Regions from separate parts of the Nonomuraea sp. ATR24 genome, predicted to be linked through region 3. Evidence: riboswitches for the same ligand, from Rfam matches in the RefSeq annotation. Region 3 holds a riboswitch; each other region holds the start of a gene.
What was found. A riboswitch is a leader RNA that binds a small molecule or an ion and turns the genes downstream of it on or off. The one in region 3 is predicted to bind thiamine pyrophosphate.
Positions count from the first base shown of each region.

Region 1: linked by a shared signal. The riboswitch ahead of thiC (phosphomethylpyrimidine synthase ThiC) and the one ahead of ACBI99_RS05000 (FAD-dependent oxidoreductase) in region 3 are both predicted to bind thiamine pyrophosphate.
Region 2: linked by a shared signal. The riboswitch ahead of ACBI99_RS38415 (purine-cytosine permease family protein) and the one ahead of ACBI99_RS05000 (FAD-dependent oxidoreductase) in region 3 are both predicted to bind thiamine pyrophosphate.

Region 1 is NZ_JBGNUU010000024.1:114,794-117,050, forward strand. It holds gene thiC (phosphomethylpyrimidine synthase ThiC) at 1-968, opposite strand, end outside; TPP riboswitch at 960-1,072, opposite strand; gene ACBI99_RS38855 (hypothetical protein) at 1,137-2,099, opposite strand; gene ACBI99_RS38860 (CehA/McbA family metallohydrolase) at 2,245-2,257, shown strand, end outside.
Region 2 is NZ_JBGNUU010000024.1:40,876-43,132, reverse strand. It holds gene ACBI99_RS38415 (purine-cytosine permease family protein) at 1-969, opposite strand, end outside; TPP riboswitch at 961-1,074, opposite strand; gene ACBI99_RS38410 (rhodanese-like domain-containing protein) at 1,100-1,423, opposite strand; gene ACBI99_RS38405 (helix-turn-helix domain-containing protein) at 1,420-1,857, opposite strand; gene ACBI99_RS38400 (MFS transporter) at 1,937-2,257, shown strand, end outside.
Region 3 is NZ_JBGNUU010000002.1:242,621-244,877, forward strand. It holds gene ACBI99_RS04995 (NAD(P)/FAD-dependent oxidoreductase) at 1-1,124, opposite strand, end outside; TPP riboswitch at 1,184-1,300, shown strand; gene ACBI99_RS05000 (FAD-dependent oxidoreductase) at 1,290-2,257, shown strand, end outside.

The DNA.
Region 1 (2,257 bases), on a different contig from region 3:
ACCTGGACGTCGTGGTCGCGGGCGATCCTGGTCAGCTCGCCCAGCGTGCGCAGCTCGGCGAACTGGGCCTCGTCGTTGGCGTCGGCGATCGAGCCGGGGCGCAGGCCGTCGCCCAGCGAGAACGACACGTCGTAGGCGGCGAAGATCTCGCACATGTCGGCGAAGCGCTCGTACAGGAAGCTCTCGCGCCCGTGGGCCACGCACCAGGCGGCCATGATCGAGCCGCCCCGGGAGACGATGCCGGTCTTGCGCCCGGCGGTCAGCGGGACGAACGCGCGGCGCACGCCGGCGTGCACGGTCATGTAGTCGACGCCCTGCTCGCACTGCTCGATCAGCGTCTCGCGGAACACCTCCCACGACAGCTCGGCCGCCAGCCCGCCGACCTTCTCCAGCGCCTGGTAGAGCGGCACGGTGCCGACCGGGACGGGGGAGTTGCGGATGATCCGCTCGCGGGTGGCGTGGATGTCGCGGCCGGTCGACAGGTCCATGATCGTGTCGGCGCCCCACCGGGTGGCCCAGGTCATCTTCTCGACCTCCTCGGCGATCGAGGAGGTGACCGCCGAGTTGCCGATGTTGGCGTTGATCTTCACGAGGAAGTTGCGGCCGATGATCATCGGTTCGGACTCGGGGTGGTTGACGTTGGCGGGGATGATGGCCCGGCCCGCGGCGACCTCCTGCCGGACGAACTCCGGCTCGACGCCCTCCCGGACCGCCACGAACTCCATCTCGGGCGTGATCGTCCCGGCCCGCGCGCAGCCCACCTGCGTGACGGGCCCGCCGGCGCGGGCCCGGATCCACTCCGCGCGCCTCGGCGCCAGCCCCCGGGCCAGGTCGACGGTGACCTCCGGGTCGGTGTACGGGCCCGAGGTGTCGTACAGGCGGACGCGCTCGCCGTTGGACAGCCTGATCTCGCGCATCGGCACGCGGAGATCCCCGGTGTAGACCTTGGAAAAACGCGCGTCGCTCATCGCGCAACTCCCTTCGCCGGCATTACCCGGAGCAGGTTCTGGCGGTCGGCGGCTGGGCAGCCGTCCTCTCAGCCCGGTCGCACCGGGCTCCCGCGTTGGACCCGGTCAACGTAACCCGGCGAAGAAAGTCATGCAAGATCGGCCGAATTAGTGGCGGCCGTTTATGGCTCAGTCGAGGCCGAGTTCGCGGCGGGCGCGGGCGTAGCGGCGGCCGGGGGTGAGCGAGCCGGCCGACCAGGGCAGGATCTCCGGGACGCGGCGGCCGGCGTTCATGAGCAGGCTCTGGGCGCGCGCGTGGTGGCCGCCGTAGTAGAAGGCGGCGCCGAACAGGTGCATCGCCTCCACGGACCGGGGGTGCGGCCGGGGCCTGGCGTGCCAGGTGTCGACGGCGTCGATCAGCTCCTCGGCCACGTACGGGTCGCGGAAGTGCGCTTCGAGCACCTCCTGGGCGTCGCGGCCCGAGGCGGCGATCTCGCTCCAGGCGACCTCGAAGTGGGCCAGCGGCAGCATCGCGGTGACCAGGTCGCCGGGGCCGGCGGTGGCCGCGGCGGTGCGGGCGAAGGCCAGCACCTCCTCGTCGGAGCCGTGCCACTTGCCGCACAGCGCCTGGGCGCGGGTGTAGTGCCCGGCGAACAGGCGGGGCGCGCGGCTGGTCAGCTCCTCCCACAGGCGGTCCAGCTCGTCCCGGTCGCCCAGGCCCATGGCCTGCCACTGCAGGACGTCCCACGGCACCGGGTCTCCGGGGTCCGCCTCGGCGGCCCGGCGCAGCGGCCCGGCGGCGGTGGCGAGCTGCTCGTGGAAACGGCCGGTGAGGTCGTCGCGCAGCTCCCAGGCGTGCTGCACCCGGGCCGCGCCCAGCCACAGCAGCGCGTCGGGGTCGTCGCCGGCCAGCCGCTCCAGCGCGTCGAGGTGCGCCTCGGCGGCCGTGGCGAGCTCGGTGACGCGCAGGGCACGCAGCTCGTGGTCGTCGCGGGCCTGCCTGATCAGGTCCAGGCCGCGCTCCAGCCGCCCGGCGCGGACGCGGCGCAGGGCCACGTCCAGCGCGGGGTCGTGCCACGCCCTGCCCACCTGCATGCGGGAGGTCTTCTCCAGGACGAACGCGGCGGCGCGAAACACCTTGACCGGGATCACGGCTGATGAATATCGCGAAGTGTCGTGCCGGCGCAATGAGAAATACGCCATGTCGGATCATTGAGCTTATTAAGCTGCGGTTATATGGCACGACAATTGCTCTGGCCATTTTCAGCTTATCTCGGTGACGCCCGGAGGTATCCCGATGTGCGGTGAAC
Region 2 (2,257 bases), on a different contig from region 3:
GGTCAGCACGCCGATGGCGACGCTGAGGATCCGCCGGTCCACCCGGGGCATGAGGTTCTGCAGCGAGACGGTGGTCGAGTAAACGTTCGCGAACGACTGGTCGGCCTCGCGCAGCACCAGGATGCCGAAGAACACCGCGCCCAGCGGCACGGCCACGAACGGCCCGAACACGGCGGTGCTGTCGTTCTGCACGGCGGCGGCCCCGGCGATCGCCACCGCGTAGACGCCCAGCCCTAGGCAGGCGACCTGGGCGAGCGTGTAGCCGCCGACGACGCCGGTGAAGGCGGCCCGGCTGGAGCGCGAGTGCCTGGCGAAGTCGGCGGCCAGCGGCACCCACGACACCGACAGCGCGATCACGTAGTCGACGGCCGGCGCGAACGCGGTCCAGGACCCGCCGCTCTGCGGGGGCGCGTCGCCCAGGAACTGGAACGTGAACCAGATCAGCGCCACGATCACCAGGGCCGTGATGTAGCGCCGCAGCAGCCTGATGGCGCCGAGCGGCCAGATCGTCAGGGCCGTGGTCAGCACCCCGGCGACGATCACCCACACCGCGTACGGGACGGTGTCGCCGAAGACGGCCATCGCGCCCTGGGAGATGACCCAGAGCTCGAACGCCCCCCAGCCGATCATCTGGATGATGTTGAGCACGGTCGGCACGTACGAGAGCCGGGCCCCGAACAGCCCGCGCAGCAGCACCATCGCGGGCTGGCCGGTCTGGGTCCCGGGGATGGCCGACAGGCCGACCATCGCGGTGCCGATCAGGCTGCCGACGACGGCGGCGGCCAGCGCGGCGGTCAGGCTGAGCGGTGCGTTGCCCAGCGGGTCGAGCAGGAACAGGGCGCCCGAGAACCCCAGGAGGCTGACGGCCAGGTTGGCCCAGAGGGCTCCCTGGTCGAGGACTCCGAGGGTTTTGGGGGCGGCCCCTTCAAGAGTGAGAGGGACTTCGTCGTCGCGGACGTCATGCGCCATCGCACTGCTCCCTACGCCGGCATTACCCGGACAGGTTCATGCGGTCGGCGACGGCCTCGGTCGCCCTCTCAGCCCGGTACGCCCCGAGCTCCCGCGTTGTGTAATTTTCCGCCGCGCATTATGCCAGTTTTCAGGCTACAAAGGGAGTCTGTCCTGTTTCGCTGACCAGGGGGCGCTTGTCGAGAGCCCATGCCTGCATGCCGCCGTCGACGTTGACCGCGTCGCGGCCGATCTGGTTGAGCCAGGCGGCGACCTGGAACGACCGGCCGCCCACCCGGCAGACGACGTAGACCTGGCGGTCGGCGGGGACCTCCTCGACGCGGGCCTGGATCTGCGTCATCGGGATGTGGACCGCCTCGGGGGCGTGGCCCGCGTCCCATTCGTTCTGCTCGCGCACGTCGAGCAGGTAGGCGCCTTCTGGGACATCGCGTGCCTCGACTTCTGGAACCGTCATGCCTCCATCATCCCGTGCCTCGCGTCGTAGGCCGCACGCGCTTCGGCGATCTCCTGCTGGTGGGTCTCGGTCCAGGTCACCAGGGCCTTGATGGTCTCGTGCAGGGTGCGGCCGAGCGGCGTGAGCGCGTAGTCGACCCGGGGCGGCACCACCGGGTGGACGGTCCGGCTGACCAGGCCGTCGCGTTCGAGCTTGCGCAGGGTCACGCTGAGCATGCGCTGGCTGACGCCGTCGATCTCGCGGCGGAGCTGGGAGAAGCGCAGGCTTTCGCAGTCGAGCATGGCGATGACCAGCAGTGACCACTTGTCGGCGACGCGGTCGAGGATCTGCCTGACCTCGCAGCCCTCGCGGGCGTCCCAGTGGCGGACGTCGAAGTCGGCGTCGGTGGTGGTGCTGTCGACGTAACCAGGTGACTTCAAAGTGCCGTCTTCCATGTCGATCCATGCTGCCGCATGATTCTGACGGTTACAAGAGATAACCGACATGCGAGAACGTAACCACTGGAGTTTGATCATGCGTGCATCCGAACGGCTGACAGGCCGCCCGCTGGGCGTGCTGCTGGTGCTGTGCGGAACGATCTTCCTTGAGGGCGTCGACGTGGCCATGCTGAACGTCGCCCTGCCCGCCATCCGCGCCGACCTCGGCGTGTCCACGAGCGTGCTGAGCGGCGTGGTCACCGCGTACGTGCTCGGCTACGGCGGTTTCACGCTGCTCGGCGGCCGGGCGGCCGACCTGCTGGGCAGGCGGCGCATGTTCCTGTTCTGGCTGACGGTGTTCCTGGTGTTCTCCGGGCTCGGCGGGTTCGCGAACGAGGGCTGGGTGCTGCTGGTCGCC
Region 3 (2,257 bases):
AGGCGTTCCGCGTCCAGACGACGGCCCTCCTGAATGATCCGGCGGCCCTGCACGAGGTCGCGGGGCCGGTCGACGGCCAGCACCGCCGCCAGCCCGCCCTCGGCCGTCAGCCAGCAGGCCGACCACTTGCCCTCCGGCCCGCCCCGGTAGAGCAGGCGCTCGCCCGCCGGGTGGTGGCCGGCGTACTGCACCATGTGGCCGAACTGCTCCGACCAGAAGTACGGGACCGGATCGTACACGGCCTCCTCGCCCAGCAGCGTCGCGGCGGCCACCTCCGGGGCGCTCAGCGCGGTGTCCCAGTGCTCCACGCGCAGCCGGGTGCCGTAGCGGCTCGACCACCAGGCGGCGCAGTCGCCCACCGCCACCACGCCGGGCAGCGACGTGCGCAGCCGCTCGTCCGTGACCACGCCGTTGTGCAGGTCGACGTCCGAGCCCGCCAGCCACTCCACGGCCGGGCGGACGCCGATGCCCGCCACCACCACGTGCGCCTCCACGAACCCGCCGCCGACCAGCTCCACGCCGCCCTCGTCGACCGACGCGACCATCGTGTCCAGCCGCAGGTCGATGCCGTCGTACCAGCTCTCCGTCCGGGCGCCGATCTCCTCGCCGACCGCCTGCGCCAGCGGGGTCCGGCCCGCCTCCAGCACGGTGACGGCGCAGCCGGCCCGGCGGGCGGCCGTGGCCACCTCCGCGCCGATCCAGCCCGCGCCCGCGACCACCACCCGCGCGCCCGGCACCAGGCGGGCCCGCAGCTCCAGCGAGTCGTCCAGCGTCCGCAGCACGTGCTGCGGGCCGTCACCCGGCAGCGGGATCGGCTCCGCGCCCGTCGCGATCACCAGGCCGTCGTAACCCAGCTCGCCCTCGGTCGTCTCCACCACGCCCGCACGCAGCGACTTGGCCGAGACGCCCGGCCGGAAATCCACCTCCAGCGCGTCCAGGTCGGAGTCGACGAAGCTGGAGTCGGCGGAGCCCAGCAGCACCGCCTTCGACAACGGCGGCCGATCGTAGGGCCGGTGCCGTTCCTGGCCGATCAACGTGATCCGGCCGCCGAACCCCCGTGCCCGCAGCGCCTCGACGCTGCGCACGCCCGCAAGACCCGCTCCCACCACCACGACGCGATTCACGTTCATGACCATAACGGGGGCGGTGCCGCGGCGTCGCACCGAGGCCGTAGGCTGGGGGACGTAAGACGCGCGGGAGTCCGGCCGTAACCGGGCTGAGAGGAAGGCTTCACCGGGCCTTCGACCGCAAGACACCTGATCCGGATCATGCCGGCGAAGGGAGCGGACATGGACGTGATCGTGGGCGGCGGAGTCGTCGGACTGTCGATCGCCTGGCGCCTGGCCCGCTCGGGCCGCGCCGTCACCGTGGTCGACCCGGCCCCCGCTTCGGGCGCCTCCCACGCCGCGGCCGGGATGCTGGCGCCGGTCAGCGAGGTGACCTACACCGAGGAGCCGCTGCTCCGGCTCGGCATCGCCGCCCTGCGCCGCTGGCCCGCCTTCGCCGCCGACCTCACCGCCGACGCCGCCCTCCCCCCTGGAGGGACCGGCGCCCGCACGAGCGGCCCCACCGCCACCGGCGCACCCCCGCCCTCCGGGGGCGCCTCCCTGGGCGGACCTCCCGCGGGATCCGGCAGTACGGCACGGGCCGGGGGTGCGAGCGGTCCCGCCGTCTCCGGCCCCGGCAAGGCGTCCTCCCACGAGGGCGCCGCGGTTGACCCGTTCGGGGGGCTTCCGCTGCTCGGCGGGGTGCCGGCCGAGGGGCGGGACGTGCTGGATCTGCGGTCCGACGGGACGCTGGACGTGGCGTTCGGCGGGGACGACCTGGCCGCGCTCGGGGAGCTGGCCGCGTTCATGGAGAAGCTCGGCCTGCCGGTGGAGCGGCTGACCGGGCGCGAGTGCCGGCGGCTGGAGCCGATGCTGGCGCCGTCCGTGCGCGGCGGTCTGCTGGCGCCCGGCGACGCGTGGGTGGACCCGCGCCGCGTCACCGCCGCCCTGCTCGTGGCCCTGGAGCGGCGGGGCGTCCCGCTGGTACGGGAGCGCGCGGCCGGGCTGTCGCGCGAGGGCGGCCGGGTGACCGGCGTACGCCTGGAGTCCGGGGAGGAGATCTTCGGCGAGCGGGTGGTCCTGGCCGCCGGGGCGTGGAGCGCCGGGCTGGCCGACGTTCCGGTACGGCCGGTCAAGGGGCAGATCATGCGCCTGCGCTCCCCCGAGCCGCTGCTGGGCCGGTGCGTGCGCGGGATGGTGCACGGCACGCC